2 regions of the Lactobacillus sp. ESL0684 genome follow, and region 2 is predicted to be linked to the other one. Evidence: riboswitches for the same ligand, from Rfam matches in the RefSeq annotation. Region 2 holds a riboswitch; the other holds the start of a gene.
The links. Region 2 has a riboswitch for thiamine pyrophosphate ahead of thiW (energy coupling factor transporter S component ThiW). Riboswitches for the same ligand answer to the same signal wherever they lie in the genome.
Positions count from the first base shown of each region.

Region 1: linked by a shared signal. The riboswitch ahead of OZX56_RS06900 (ECF transporter S component) and the one ahead of thiW (energy coupling factor transporter S component ThiW) in region 2 are both predicted to bind thiamine pyrophosphate.

Region 1 covers NZ_CP113941.1:1,419,033-1,426,905, forward strand. Annotated here, with positions in the region: gene OZX56_RS06885 (GntR family transcriptional regulator) at 1-474, opposite strand, end outside; gene OZX56_RS06890 (GntR family transcriptional regulator) at 476-1,153, opposite strand; gene udk (uridine kinase) at 1,492-2,127, shown strand; gene OZX56_RS06900 (ECF transporter S component) at 2,181-2,759, opposite strand; TPP riboswitch at 2,810-2,899, opposite strand; gene OZX56_RS06905 (alpha-L-fucosidase) at 2,955-4,199, shown strand; gene OZX56_RS06910 (hypothetical protein) at 4,273-4,569, opposite strand; gene OZX56_RS06915 (MupG family TIM beta-alpha barrel fold protein) at 4,586-5,671, opposite strand; gene OZX56_RS06920 (PTS fructose transporter subunit IIA) at 5,759-6,070, opposite strand; gene OZX56_RS06925 (PTS transporter subunit EIIC) at 6,094-7,383, opposite strand; gene OZX56_RS06930 (PTS lactose/cellobiose transporter subunit IIA) at 7,412-7,741, opposite strand.
Region 2 covers NZ_CP113941.1:175,862-183,734, forward strand. Annotated here, with positions in the region: gene deoC (deoxyribose-phosphate aldolase) at 1-360, shown strand, start outside; gene OZX56_RS00830 (phosphopentomutase) at 382-1,569, shown strand; gene OZX56_RS00835 (sugar-binding transcriptional regulator) at 1,778-2,728, shown strand; gene OZX56_RS00840 (pyrimidine-nucleoside phosphorylase) at 2,742-4,040, shown strand; gene OZX56_RS00845 (NAD(P)H-binding protein) at 4,247-5,188, shown strand; gene thiW (energy coupling factor transporter S component ThiW) at 5,265-5,774, opposite strand; TPP riboswitch at 5,827-5,921, opposite strand; gene OZX56_RS00855 (histidine phosphatase family protein) at 5,971-6,615, opposite strand; gene OZX56_RS00860 (matrixin family metalloprotease) at 6,628-7,275, opposite strand; gene helD (RNA polymerase recycling motor HelD) at 7,427-7,873, shown strand, end outside.

The DNA.
Region 1 (7,873 bases), 650 kb from region 2:
CTCAATGATGGGCGTCACCTTCAGACAAGCTGGATCAAAACCTGGGAAATTATCCAATGGCAATAATAATTTTTCAAAGGATTTTCCATGGCTTGATAATGTTTTAAATGATACGTAATACAGTAATTCATTAGCTGAGATTCCTAATATATCTGCATAATAAGGGCCAACTAACCGTAAATAAGTATCCTTAAATTTAACTTTATCTGATGATTCAAGATAAGTTGGTCTGATGATACCCGTCATATTCAGAATATTTTGCTTTGAAATAGTAGGCCTTACAAATAAACCACTTCCTTTTTTACGAACTACCTTTTGTTCACTTACTAACTGATCAATTGCTTTACGAATAGTTGTGCGACTTACACCATAAATTTGTTGTAGTTCATTTTCATTAGGTAAACTATTTCCTGGAGAATAAAAACCATTGGCAATTTTGTGATTAAGATCAAAATAAACATTTTTAAATAGCATCTTAATCCTCCTGATAATCAAAAATATTATTAGCAGTGAAATAGTATTTAAACTGTTTACCAATTAAATATTGCCTGGTACATTCAAGTGGACGATCATCAGCTTGATAATTAAAACTTTCAATTTGATAAAGAGGCTCACCGTCTTTAACTTGCAACGCCTTAGCCAACCTATCATCTGCTAAAATACACGTGATATCCTCTTTACCATATGTTGGTACAGCATTATATTCATCACATAAAATCTGATAAAGTGATAAGTTAGTAAAATCCACCTTTTCCAAAGCTGGAAATTCCGCTTTATTAAAGTATGTAATTTCATAACTTAGAGGCTTATCCCTGTTGCAGTGAATTCTTTCTATCTTTAATAATTGACTTGTCTTTGACCCAAAAAAGTTTTGCAATTGTTTGGTGACCTGAACACTGCTTGTCGACAAATGCTTTATCTTAACATTTTGATTTCCTAACTCGGCAGTCATTGACTGCATCCCCAGCATATTAATATCGATCTTTTTATTTACTTCAATTCCTGAGCGTTGTTTAACAGACACTACACCTTCGTCTTGAAGGTGACGCAAAGCATGTTGAACAGCACTTCTGCTAATTCCAAGCTTATCAGCAATTTCTCTTTGACTTGGTAAATCTTCTTGCTTATCAATGGAACTAACCAGATGCTGCAAATATTCTTCTACTTGTATACTAGGAGATATCTCTCTAAATTCTGTTATATTCCCTCACTCCTTTGGTCTTATTTTCATAAAACTTATATTTAAAATATTGAATATTCAAAAATTTATACAGTTTAATAGCTATGTAAATAAAATTTAAAAGATAAGTTTTGTTTTTTTAATACCAGATATAATAGTAATCGCTTTCAAAAAATATGTCAACGCTTTTTTATAAAAAAGTCTATTTTTGATAAATTAAATTACCGATTAATCTTGGTTTCAGCACATTTTTACTTTAACTATCATACAAACTAAAGTAGAATATTATTGATAAAGAAGGAGCGTCTTAGATGTCTAAAATTGAAAAACCTGTCGTGATTGGCATAACTGGTGGATCTGGTAGTGGTAAAACTACTATTGCCCATAAAATAGTTGAACAAATGGCTGAAAATGAGCACGTCTTGATTATGACTCAAGATTCGTATTACAAGGATAATGCTAATATTTCAATGGCTGAACGCATGAAAATTAACTACGATCATCCTGATGCCTTCGATATCCCACTACTAAAAAAGCAGATCAACGATTTGCTTAACTATCAGGCAATCGAAATGCCAATCTACAACTTTAAAGATCATACTAGAAGCAAAGAAACCATTCACATTGAACCTGCAGATATCATTATTCTTGAAGGAATTTTAGTTTTAGCTAGCGCAGATATTCGCGATCTGATGGATATTAAGGTTTATGTCGATACAGACGATGATATTCGCTTTATTCGCCGATTAGAACGCGATATTAAAGAACGTGGACGCTCAATCGACTCAGTAATTGAACAATATTTGCAGACCGTTAAGCCGATGTATCATCAGTTTATTGAACCAACTAAACGCTATGCCAATATCATTATTCCTGAAGGTGGGGAAAATGATGTCGCCATCGACATGCTGACAACCAAAGTACACGCTGTCTTAAATCGAAAATAAAAAAGTTGAGTTTTTACGCTCAACTTTTTTATTAACGAATTTTTGCATAATATTTAAATTATCTTTGGCTTTAACGCCTTATCGAAAAGATTGGTAATTAATTTAACTAGAACGCCATCAAATACCAAAGCCGAAATCATGTTAGTAATGAACATTGTAATTTGTAAAGTCATACTGTATTTGTTCCAACCATATAAAAAGTAAGTTGGGACAAATGACCCCAGTCCGGCAAAAAAAGCGCCAATCAAGACACTAGTCCAAGAAAATTTTTGATAACGTTCTTTTTTAGGAAAAAAACCAATCTCATTAGTTGCTCCTTGAACTATTCCAGAAATAACTGTAATGGGTCCCCACTGGCCCCCAATTGCCATTTCAACAACTGCAGCTAATGTTTCACCAATTGTTCCGGAACCACTTGTAGGGACAAAATACATTGCTAATGGTGCCGCCATGAGCCATAGGCCAGCAAATACTGTATCTGTCACTGGGGCAAAACCTGTTGGCAGTAAAGCCATTTTAACCAGGTTATACGCCCAATTAAAGCCATAAGTATAAACTACCCCCATAATAATACCAATTAAGGCAATCAAAATTATTGATTTAACATTCCATTTTGATGATCTGGTAAACATAAAAATACTCCTAGCCCTTCTTAAAAAAGTCAACTAGGAGTACAATAATGCTTAATTATTAAACACTTCCCTAACGCAGGTATTATCCTGTTCAGGTTCCAAGGGTTTTTCTCAGCTATTAAGCACCCCTAGTGACATACTATCTTTTCGTACAGTATACCACAGGTGAGTTCATTACGATAAGGAGAAGGAAAAATGACTGAAATTCCAACAAGAATTAAAAATTACGAAAACATGGGCATTGGTTTGTTTATTCATTGGGGGCTATATTCACAGCTTGCTAAAGGTGAATGGACTGAATATATTCATCAACATGATCAAGTTGAATACGAAAAACTAATCAATTCCTTTGCGGCAGACAATTTCGATGCTGATAAAATTGTCCTTGCTGCTAAACAGATGGGCGCCAAATATATCGTCCTAACTACTAAGCATCACGAAGGCTTCTTCTTATACGACACTAAATGCTTATCAACATTTGACGCAATACATAGTTTAGCTCACCGTGATTTGATTAAAGAATTTGTAAATGCCTGTAATAAATATGATATTAAACCATTTTTCTATATGGCAACTTATGATTGGCACTCGCCTCTTTATCAGAATAACTTTAATGATTACCTTGATTACTTATTGAATTCAGTCAAAATATTATGTCAAAATTATGGACCAATTGGCGGATTTTGGTTTGATGGTGATTGGGATAAAAAAGACGCAAATTGGAAACATTCACGACTTTACGGTATGATTCGCAAATACCAACCTGAAGCTATCATTATCAATAATACCGGTCTTAAAGAACGTGGCCAAATTAGTAATTCAGAGATTGACGTTGTAACTTACGAACGAGAAACACCTAGCCAAGTCAATCACGGCTTTGATGATAAGTATGTAGCCGGTGAAGCTTCAATTACTATGAACAAACACTGGGGATTTGCCAAAAATGATTTAGATTTTAAGTCCGGTAAAGAATTAATAGAAAACATTGTGCATTGTCGCGGCATTGGTGCCAATATTTTGCTCAACATTGGACTTACTGGTAGCGGCAAAATTCCTGAAATAAATCATGCTATCATGCAGCAAATAGGTAATTGGACAGAGATGGCCAGTGAAGCTATCTATAAAACCCGACCTGAGGCCGGGGTCCAAGCAAATGGTAATCAAAAAGATTTGGTACTTGGCAATGACAAAAATAAGTATCTGTTTATTCATGACTTAGAAATCGTCGGTAACGACAACGTGGTACTGGGCGGAGAAGGAAATACTTTGCGGTCTTTTGAAGGTTTCTTCAAAGAAATAAAAGCTATCAGCTGGTTAGACAACGGAGAAAAGCTATCATTTATGCAAGAACCAAAAAACGGTACATTAACTATTAATGCTTCTGGTTATGTCTATGGTAGCGATTGGTGTGTTCGCATCGCAAAAGTTACCTTTAAATAATACTTCAACTTTACCAACTAAAAAGCTCGCTAAATATTTCAAAAAGAAATTTAGCGAGCTCTTTTATATTAAATTATACTTTATCTTCCTTAGTGGTACCTTGTTTATCCTTGCGGTGCATAAAGGTTTTAATATTGCGATCAAATGAGTTTAAAAAAACAATACATCCAAAAACAAACACTGCCCCTATCAAAGTTAAACCAATAGAATTCTTACAATAAATGATTCCAAATGCTAATAACAAAATGCTAAGTAATCCTACTAGAACACTATAAATTTTATGTCCAGCAAGATAAACTTGGCTAACCACTTTATTCGCAAGCAAAAAGATAATTAACAAGCCAATAATTAATAAAAATGTTTGCCACATTTAATTTTTCCTTTGGTTACTTAGACTCAAAATTAAATTTTGTCCAAGGACGTAAATATTTTAGTAGTGATAATTCATCAGCCTTAATCGCCCCAACCTTATTCTTTCTTTTATCACTATGTGGTTGTAAAACTACTTGTAGTTCATTCTTATAGACACCAAAATCATCATTACAAATTAGAATGTCCCCTACTTCAAATTCACTATCATTATCATGAGCTGGATTATCATCATGATATTTAACTCGTGGTTGAGTTGAACGTGCAACTAAGGAATTACTATCGCCGCGACGAAAATGATTCTCAGTTAATAAAATTTTTTGTTCTACTTCACTAATATCCTTAACCATTTCTACGTCAAGAGTTAATTTATATCTATCTAATTCACTAAGACTGCGCAATTCAGCTTCACTAGCATACGAATTGCCAATGATGACATCATCAATTAGATTACTCATAAATAGGGACTTAGCTTGAACTTCAACTGGTAAATACCGGTCCGATTCCCGCGTAGGTAAACCATCATTGACATCCCAAGGACCATGAGTTCCGCATTGACTAGAAACAAACGCTGCTGTATGAATACCATGTTTTTTGAAGTTTTTACTACATTCAATAAAGAAGTCATCATCTAAACCGCAACCAACTTGTGGATAAAAGTTATGACAACCGTAAATAAACGGTTCGTTTGCTTCGTAACTCAAAATATTATCTAAATACCCGGTGTTATTACTCATATTCAATTCTATAATCATATGTTCAGGATTATAAGACAAAGCGGCTTCAGTCATCCCATCAAATCCCTCATCTAATCTGATGGCAGAAGCACCTAATTCTTCAAAAAATGAAAGATCAGTATATGAGGCACCTAGTTGTTTAAAAATCCGTGGCGACACATCAAGTGTAGTACTAAAACCATGCTTATTACCAAACTTAATAATATGTTGGAACTTTTTCTTAGTTGCTTCCACATCTTTAGCTTCAAGCATACTCATAAAAATTCGCGTATAACCATATTTTTCACCTAACAAAAGATACTGCTCATCTTCTTGTTCATTACTGTGATCCGGATAAATTGATAATCCGATATTTCTCATCGTCATAGATTGTCTCCTATAAAAAATTTAATCATTAAAGTTAAAAACACTTCACCAAATTACTTGTTGAAGTGTTTTTAGTATTTAATAGAACTATTTATTTAATTCTTCCTCGACTAAATCAAGTAATTTACCAGTAGCAAGAGGATTATACATATTGCGTGGAATCATCACAAAATTAATATCATGATTATTTGCTTCTTCTTCAACAACTTTTTTACGATAAACTGATTGCGGAGCAAGCAGAACAACGTCATAATCATTGGCATTCAAGTCATCAGCAACATTTTCTGTACCAGTTGCGTGAACTTGAACTTCCTGACCGCGTTTTTTTCCTTCTTTTTCCAAACCCTGAGCAATCAGAGAAGAACTCATTCCACCACTACATGATAATAAAATTTTCATTATATATTCCTCCTAAATTTCATTTAAGCTGCTGCAACTTCTTCGGCTTCAGTTTCAGCTTCAACCTTAATTTGATGTCTGTCCCACATCTTAAAGAATGGCAAATAAATCAGCATCGAGACCAAAATATTGATGATTCCGACGACAATTGCACGCCAATCATACCCAGTCGCAAAGAACGCTCCAATTGGTCCTGGCAAAACCCATGGAACAATCGCCGTAGTTTTATTTAATAATCCTGTTACTGTTGCTGCCCAAGTAATCAATCCATCAGCCATTGGTGCCAAAATAAATGGAGCCGCAAAATATGGATTAAGCACAATTGGAATACCAAACATAACTGGTTCACTAATGTTGAAAATACTTGGAATTAAAACAACTTTACCCATGGCCTTGCCCATTTCAGATTTAGAAAAGAACGCCATTAAGATACAGAGTGCCAAAATAGAACCAGCACCACCAATATAAACAAAGAATTGTAATAATTGTTCTGTCATAAAGTGTGGTACTGTTGCAGCAGTTGCACCATGTGTAACGGCAGCCATATTAGCATTTAAATGTTGATACCAAAATGGATAAACAGGTGTCGAAGTGATTGCACCATGCACACCAAATAACCAAAATAAAGAATTAAAAAAGATCGGTACCAGCACTGAAATCAAATTATCTTTACCAAACTGTGCTAATGGTGACAACAAATCAAGTAAGGCCTGATTTAAATCAAAATGTAAGCCAGCCTTAATTAGCCACGCTGCAATAATTAAGACAGAGGCTGGAATTAATGAAGTAAACGCACTTGAAACCGCTGGCGGCATACCATCAGGCATTTTGATAACTAAATTTTTCTCTTTAAAAAAGTGAATCACCCAAACTGAAGCAGCTGCTGCAAACATAGCTGTAAATAAGCCATATGATCCAAAGTTTTGGGCTGGAAAAACTGTCCCTGCAGCAATTCCAGTCTTCTTAGCAATCTCTGGTGTAATAGTACCAGGAGTAATAGTCAACATTAAATACACCATCACAGCGATTGTACTACTAGAATTACGATCAAGCTTATATGACTTAGCTAAGTGCGAAGCAATTGAATAACATGCATACAATCCCATTAAACCAATTGAAAAAGTAACCGGTAATTGAAAAGCAGCAATATTTTGTTTGATAAACGGCAACGGAATCTGTGCAATCAAGGTAAAAATAGAACTGGCAATTGAAACTGGAATAATTACGGCCATCCCATTTGAGATAGCCGACATATACCTATTTCCAGCTATTGCAGCCATTACGCTTGAAATTTTTTCTGAATTAAATTTCATTTCTGCCTCCTTTATAAGATAAATAAAATTATTTTTGTTTTTCCTTTAATTCAACCAACTGCTTGTTAGTATTAACAATATTGGGAGTTAAATCACGAATTAATTCTGCAGCCATCATTTGATCTTCTGCATGAACCAGCAAAATACTAAACGGTAGTTTTTTCTGATCTGCCTCAGAACTAATTATTTTTAAGTGAACATTTTGTGCTGTTTTTAAACATTCATTAGCCTTCTTAAAATTAGTATCATAATTAGCGAATTCACCATGCTCTGCATCATCAATAATTTGCATTAATAAAGACCGTGCCTCACCAGTGTTGCTTATCATATCAAAGGCAACCTGTTCGATTTCATCCATTTTACTTCACCTTCTTTCAATTAGTATTATCTTGAATACTAGCTGTTTTCACCATTCGTTAATAGTAACCGCTTGCATATACCAATTATATTATAAGTTCAAAATTGTTACAATCTTTTTTTGAAAAAATAT
Region 2 (7,873 bases):
GAATTAATTGCTGGTAACGATGATGCAGTGTTAGCTGATATTAAGACGGTTACTGAAGCAGTTCATGCTCAAGGCAAGATTCTTAAAGTGATTATTGAAACTTCATTTTTGAATGATGAACAAAAGGTTCGTGCCTGCAAGTTAACTGAACAAGCCGGGGCAGACTTTGTTAAGACTTCTACTGGTTTTAGTTCTGCTGGTGCTAAGGTAGAAGATGTTAAGTTAATGCGGGAAACTGTTGGCGATCGCTTGGGCGTTAAAGCTTCAGGTGGTATCCACTCATATGATGAAGCGATGGCAATGATTGAAGCTGGTGCTAGTCGTTTGGGTGTCAGTGCAACTGTTGACATTTTGGCTTAATTTTTAAAAGAGGCTAAACAAATGAAATATAAACGTATTTTTGGTCTAGTAATGGATTCAATTGGTACTGGAGAAGCACCAGATGCTGCTGATTTTGATGATGTTGGTGCTGACACTTTAGGTCATATCGGTGAGTATTTTAAAGGTGAACTAAAATTACCTAATTTTGCTAAGTTAGGTTTATCTAATTTACGTGATACTCCTATTGCAGGTGTGCCTGTGCAGGCTAGGCCAATCGGTGCTTACGGTAAGATGAAAGAAGTTTCAGTTGGTAAAGATAGTCTTGACGGTCACTGGGAAATGATGGAAATGCCTGTAATGCAAGAGCTTAGTTTCTTTCCTAATGGCTTTCCAGACGATTTGCTAGATAAAATATCCAAGTTTTCCGGTCGTAAAATTGTCGGTAATCGTCCAGAATCTGGAACTAAGATTATTGATGAGCTTGGTGAACACCAAATGGAAACTGGTGACTTAATCATCTATACTTCTGGTGATTCAGTTTTACAAATTGCTGCACATGAAGATGTAATTCCGGTTGAAGAATTGTATCGGATTTCGCGTTATGCCAGAAGTCTAGTTAATGGACCAGAATATATGGTTGGTCGAATCATTGCTCGGCCTTACGTCGGTAGTGGTAAAGGTCATTTTACTAGAACTGCTAATCGGCATGATTTTACTTTGGAACCAAGCGGTAAGACGGTGTTAGATCATCTGCAAGCTGCGGGTTATAAGACAATCGCTGTTGGTAAGACAATGGATATCTTCTCAGGTCACGGAATTGATGAAAACTTTCATAACGAAAGTAACATGGATGGCATGGATCATGTCGATCACGTGATGCAAGAAGACTTTACTGGCTTTTGTTTCATCAATTTGGTTGATTTTGATGCAATGTATGGTCATCGTCGCAATACTGTAGGAGATGGTCAAGCCTTAATGGAACTTGATGAACGTTTAAGCAAAGTCATTAATAATCTAAATGATGACGACTTATTGCTAATTACGGCTGACCATGGTAACGACCCGACGTATAAGGGTACCGATCATACTAGAGAATATGTACCGTTACTAGCATATTCACCAAGTATGCAGAATCCAAATAGTTTAGGTATTAGAGATACTTTTTCTGACTTTGGTGCAACAGTTCTGGATAACTTTGGGGTTGAAGGTAATGGTGTTGGTACCAGCTTTTTGGCAGATTTAAAATAAAAAATAATTAGAGTAATTCTTTTACAAATAAGATCCAAGGTTTAGGTAACTGAAATTATAAATGGCGTAGACATTACTAGATAAGCGTCTGTGGTATATTAAAAGGCAGAGATTAATTCCCAACTAGATTATGGTAAACTTGATTAAGTTCAATAATTTGAATAGTTCATTGAAGAATGTATTTTGTCAATTATGGTGGAGATAGCCAATGCCTGAAAAATATGATAAGAGAAAACTAACCCAGAGTGCAGCAGTTGCACGGCTTTATTATGAAGATAACTTAGGACAAACGGAAATAGCTCGTGATATGGGTATTTCCAGACCAACGGTTTCGCGGCTGTTGAAACTTGCACGTGAAGCTGGTGTGGTCAAAATTGAAATTAGTAATCCCTTAGTCAATACTACTAATCTTAGCGAACAATTATCTGAAAAGTTTAAGTGCAAGATTTTGGTTGTGCCTAATAACTTTAATGGTGAATTGACTGCGATTAAAGGTGTTGGTGCATATGCTGCACAGTATCTGACTCAGTTGGTTAAGCCACACGATATTATCGGTCTTGGCTGGGGGCAAACGATTCATATGGTTACCTCGCAACTAGAAAAGCATTCTGTTCCTGATGTGTCTGTTGTCCAGCTTAAGGGTGGAGTAAATATCAATAATGAAGAAACTTATGCTGACGAGAGTGTGACAGAGCTGGCTAATGCTCTAGATGCGTCGGCTCATTTCTTACCATTACCGCCATTTTTTGACAATAAGTTAACTAAGGAAATTGTCGAACAAGACCAGTTTATTGAGAATACCTTGAAGCTTGGTCGCAAGGCTAATATTGCTATTTTTAGTGTAGGAACTGTTCGTAAAGACGCGTTGCTCTTTCAACTGGGATATTTCAACAATGCACAAAAGCAGGCCCTGCAACAAGATGCAGTTGGTGACATTGTTTCTCGCTTTATTGATAGTAATGGTGAGATTGTTAGTCGTGAATTGAATGATCGTACAGTTGGGATTGAGTTAGCCGATCTTAAGACTAAAGCCCATTCTGTTTTGATTGCCAGCGGCATCTTAAAGGCACCGACAGTCTATGCGGTCATTAAAGCAGGCTACGCTAACGAGTTTATTTTGGATCAAGCAATTGCACAGGAATTACTCACCTATCAATAATGAGGTGAATACTATGCGAATGGTAGACATAATTGACAAAAAAAGAAACGGTCATGAACTAACAGATGAAGAAATTCAGTTTTTTGTAGATGGTGTTGTTAATGGCACAATCCCTGATTATCAGACTAGTGCGTTGCTAATGACCATTTACTTTAATAATATGACTGATCATGAACGAGCAACTTTGACTCTAGATATGATGAATTCTGGAGATCACTTGGATTTGTCTGAAATTCCTGGAATTAAGGTTGATAAGCACTCAACAGGTGGCGTTGGTGATAAAGTCAGCTTGCCGTTAGCTGCTATGGTAGCTGCCGTGGGCATTCCTGTACCCATGATTTCTGGGCGCGGATTAGGCCATACAGGTGGTACGCTTGATAAGCTAGAAGCAATTCCGGGTTATCAAGTTGAAATTAGTGAGCAAGCGTTTATTGATCAAGTTAAACAAGAAAAGTTGGCAATTATTGGTGCAACTGGGAATATTGCGCCCGCTGATAAAAAGATTTATGCGCTCCGGGATGTAACCGACACAGTTGATTCAATTCCCTTGATTGCTAGCTCAATCATGAGTAAGAAAATTGCCTCTGGAACAGATGCTTTGGTTATCGACGTTAAGACTGGTTCTGGTGCCTTTATGAAGACTTTGCCAGAGGCTGAGGAATTGGCGCACGCATTGGTAGAAATCGGTAAGGGTGTTGGTATGAAGTGCATGGCACTAATTTCTGACATGAACCAACCACTAGGTAACAAGGTGGGCAATACCTTAGAAATTGAAGAAACACTTGACGTTCTTAAAGGTAATGGACCGCAGGACTTACTCGAATTGGTTTTAACTCTTGGTAGTCATATGGTTGTTTTAGGTGGTAAAGCTAAGACAACTGATAAGGCAAGAAAGTTGCTTGAACAGACAATTGCTGATGGTTCGGCTCTAGATCGCTTTAAAGCCATGGTAGTTGCTCAAGGCGGAGATGGGTCAGTAATTGATGATTATAGTGTAATGCCACATGCTAAATATCAAATTGCTCTACCTGCTAAAACTAGTGGTTATGTAGCACAATTAACGGCTGATGAAGTTGGAATTGCCAGCATGAAACTTGGTGGTGGTCGTCAAAAGGCCGATGATGCACTTGACTATGGTGTCGGTATTGAACTTAATAAAAAAGTCGGCGATCGCGTTGAAGCCGGCGAATCCTTGTTAACTATTCATGCTAATCGTGAAGATGTTACTGACATTAAAGAAATGCTTTATGACTGCATTGAGATTGCGGATGAAGCTAAACCTTATCCAATGATTTATAAAATAATTGAATAATTTAAAAAAGTAGTTAGACGACTATGTTAGTTCTAACTACTTTTTTTGTCTGAAAATTAACCTTGGTATTTTTGTAATAGTTAAGCTACTTAGCAACTTTACAATACAGCTTTCATAAGAAAAAGTGTTACTGTATTAAATATTCATATTAGACTTTGCTCTTAAAATCACATAAACTGTAAGCGATTGCTAAATAGGAGGAAAACATGAACAAAATAATTTTAACAGGTGTTGATGGTAATTTAGGTGGTCAAGCTGCTAAGAATTTATTGAAACTTAGTGACAAAGAGAACTTGATCTTTTGTGGCTATAATGAACAAGTATTGCAAAACTTTGCTGATCAAGGAATTGAAACTCGTCAAGCAGATTTTAATTCTAGTGATGGTTTAGCCGAAAAATTTGCTGGCGGAGATGTCTTGGCACTAATTTCGATGCCTTTTGTAGGGGAAAAAAGACAACGGGCACACAAAAATGTAATCGATGCTGCTAAAGAAGCTGGTGTTTCCAAGATTGTTTATACTTCATTAGTTAACGCTGGCGATCCAACCAATCCAAGTATTGAAAAGATTGATCATGCTTATACTGAAGACTATATTCAAAAGAGTGGGTTAGACTATATTATCTTACGTAATTCGCAATATGCAGAAGCGATGGTTACCAATTACTTTACTTTTGTAAAACAAGGTAAGGATTTAGCTAATAGTCAAGGTGACGGTAAGATGGCGTATATTTCACGTAAAGATTGTGCCAAAGCGGTTGCTTATGCTACATTAGCTGACGATTTGCATCATAAAATTTTGAATATTAATGGTAAGGATCTGATGACTATCAGTGATTTTGTTGCGATTGCTAATAAGGTCACCGGTAATAATATTAAGTATCAAGAAATTACTGATGAAGAAAATTATCAACTTTTTGATGCAATGGGAGTTCCAAGAAATACTTCTGGTAAATTTAAAAAAGATTCTGAAGCACCGTTTTCATCAGATGGAATGGTTTCATTTTCTAAAGCTGTGCGAATGGGTAAAATGAGTTCTTATACAGATGACTTTAAAAAATTGACTGGAGACGAACCAATGTCAGTTGAGTATATGTTTGAACATCAAGCAGAATTTCAAATTGGTGAAAGACACTCAAAAGATGATTAATTAAAAAAGTAGTAAAAAATAGCATTCCTGGCAAATCAAGAAAGATTGAGCGGGAATGCTATTTTTGGTTATTTATCTAAAAAAATAATTTTTGTACCTTTTGAAATTGCTTGATTTTACCAAGCTTTAGCATGATGATGGCAGCAACCGTTGAACCGATTAGGGCTGCACCAATAAATCTAGGCGTGTAAACGAACCAGTACAGATTATTGGCACTACCCGTGAACCAAACCATTACTGGAAAAGATAGTAGAGAACCAATAATGCCAGTACCAAAGATTTCGCCTAGACAGGCGGCCCAAAGTTTGCCAGTTATTTTATAGCAAATACCAGCAAGGAGTGCGCCAAAAATTGCTCCAGTCAGAGCTAGCGGTGGAATACCTAAAATTAGCATGCGGATAATGCCACACATGGTTGCCATAATGGTGACATAAACTGGGCCTAACATAGTTGCGCCAATTACGTTGATGACACTTGACATAGGAGCCATCCCTTCGACTCGAAAAAGTGGTGATAAAGCTACGTCTAGCGCAATCATAATTGCTAGAATTGTTAATTTTTCAGTTTGTTTTCCTTGGTTAGTCATCGTTTACTCCTTGGTAGTATAAAAAAGTCCTCTGCGCAGATTGTGCAAAGGACTTTTCAAGTTAGTCTATCCCTTGCGCTAGTATTATCTAGATCAGGTTTATGAGTATCATCTCAGCCAATATAACGGGCACCCCATAGACTTTTTTGTTTTATTTTAACTTTATTGTACTCTATAAAAAATAAAATGTTAATGGTTATAGTTCCATTTTATTGTAAGAAGTAACTTCCATTTTTTGGTTAGTCATTGTCATCATGGTAATCGAGGCATTGCGTGGGCTGACACTAATATCGAAATTACTGTAACGTGCTGCAATGCTACGAATAGTAAATCCATGAGTTACCAATAGAATATTTTCAGCACCATCCAGCTCACTAATTAATTTAAATCCCTTATCAAGTCGTGCCCAATATTCTGCAGCATTTTCGGCATCATGAAACGGATCGGCTTCTTTAAGCCAATCTTTGGCAGTGTCGATTGATTCGTTTTTTAACAAGTCATAATGATTCTGGTAACCATGAGGCCCACCAATCATTTGCCAAGCCATGTCACTATCCATTCCTTCAAAGTATCCATAAAATTGCTCACGAAAATATGGACTAGCTATATGCTGCAATTCATCATGATTTTGATTATGTTCAATAATAATGTCACAAGTGTCACTAGCCCGTTTTAAATCACTTGATAAAGCAATATCAAAAGGGACATCCCGTAGTGTTTCACCAGCTTGCTCAGCGCCAGTAATACCTTTTTGGGTTAACGGAGTATCGCACCAACCTTGCATTTTGTTGTAGCGATTAATATAAGTTTGTCCATGGCGTACGATATAGATTCTTTTCATGATTTGCTCCAATTATTTTTTCTGATAGATTTTGTTAACGTTTTTGACATCAATTGGCTGAATATCATATAGCGAACCTGATGGATACATGACAGATTTGCCTTGGTTGTGATCAAGCCCGATCGCGTGGCCCAACTCGTGTTCAACTGTGTTGACAATTCTTTGGTGAGTATAGCCGTATATCAAATTATACAGGTAGAAAGTATTTAACTGAATTTTGGCTTTAGCAATGAGCTTGTTTTTGGGATTATAGGTAACTTGGGTTTGTCCTGCCGCGTCTGTTTCAGAATCAAACATTGGTTCAATCGTAATTTGAGACTTTTTTTGCTTGCTCTTTTTAAAAGTAAAAGCATTGGTATCATTCCATGCTTTAATTGCCTCATTGCTAGCATCAACTAATTCGGGGTCATCATTTAGGTCAAGATAAACTGTTGCAGTTGGCTTTTTCCAGTGACAATTTTTACTTTTATTTTTAGTAGTTTTGGTTTTGCTCTTTTTCTTGACCTTTTTAGACTTCTTAGCTTTTTTAGCTGCAACGATTTCATCTGGGAAACTTGACTGTGAATTATCAGGCTCAAGAGCAGTTGCGGTACTAGTAAAGGTTAAGGCAGCGATTATGGCATATATGAATTTACGCCAAAATTTTAGCGGTTTTTTCATTGATTAGTTATCCTCCAACACTTGTTATTATAGAAGAAAAAATTAACTTTTTCATGAATTATTATTAAACTTTATAAATCAGCTCGAGATATTATATATAACTGCAAATTCATGTTAAAATGGAATGCAAGTTTTGAAAATAGGTGACTTTATGACAAAAGCGACAGATGATAAACAGTTTGAGCAGCAACATCTTGACTATCTGTTAAAGATGATTAAACAAAAGAAGTTAGAATTAACTTCGGCAATTAAGTCTGCTGAAGGTGAGGCAAGGAATCTTAATTCACATTTTTTTGACGATGTTAAATTAGATTACGATGGCTATTCGACTTCGATGGAAACGGCATTGTCTATTCATCAGCAACAGCAATTACTAGATGAACGGGAAAATGCTTGGCAGCAATCTGCTAAACAATTAGGTACAGTTAATCGCCTCGAGCAAAAGCCATTTTTTGCGCGAGTTGACTTTAAAGAAGGCAGTGAAAAACCTGAGACGATTTATATTGGTCTAGGGTCTTTTGCCGATCCTGATAATCATTTTTTAATTTATGATTGGCGGGCACCGATTTCTTCAATTTATTATGACGGTAAGCTTGGT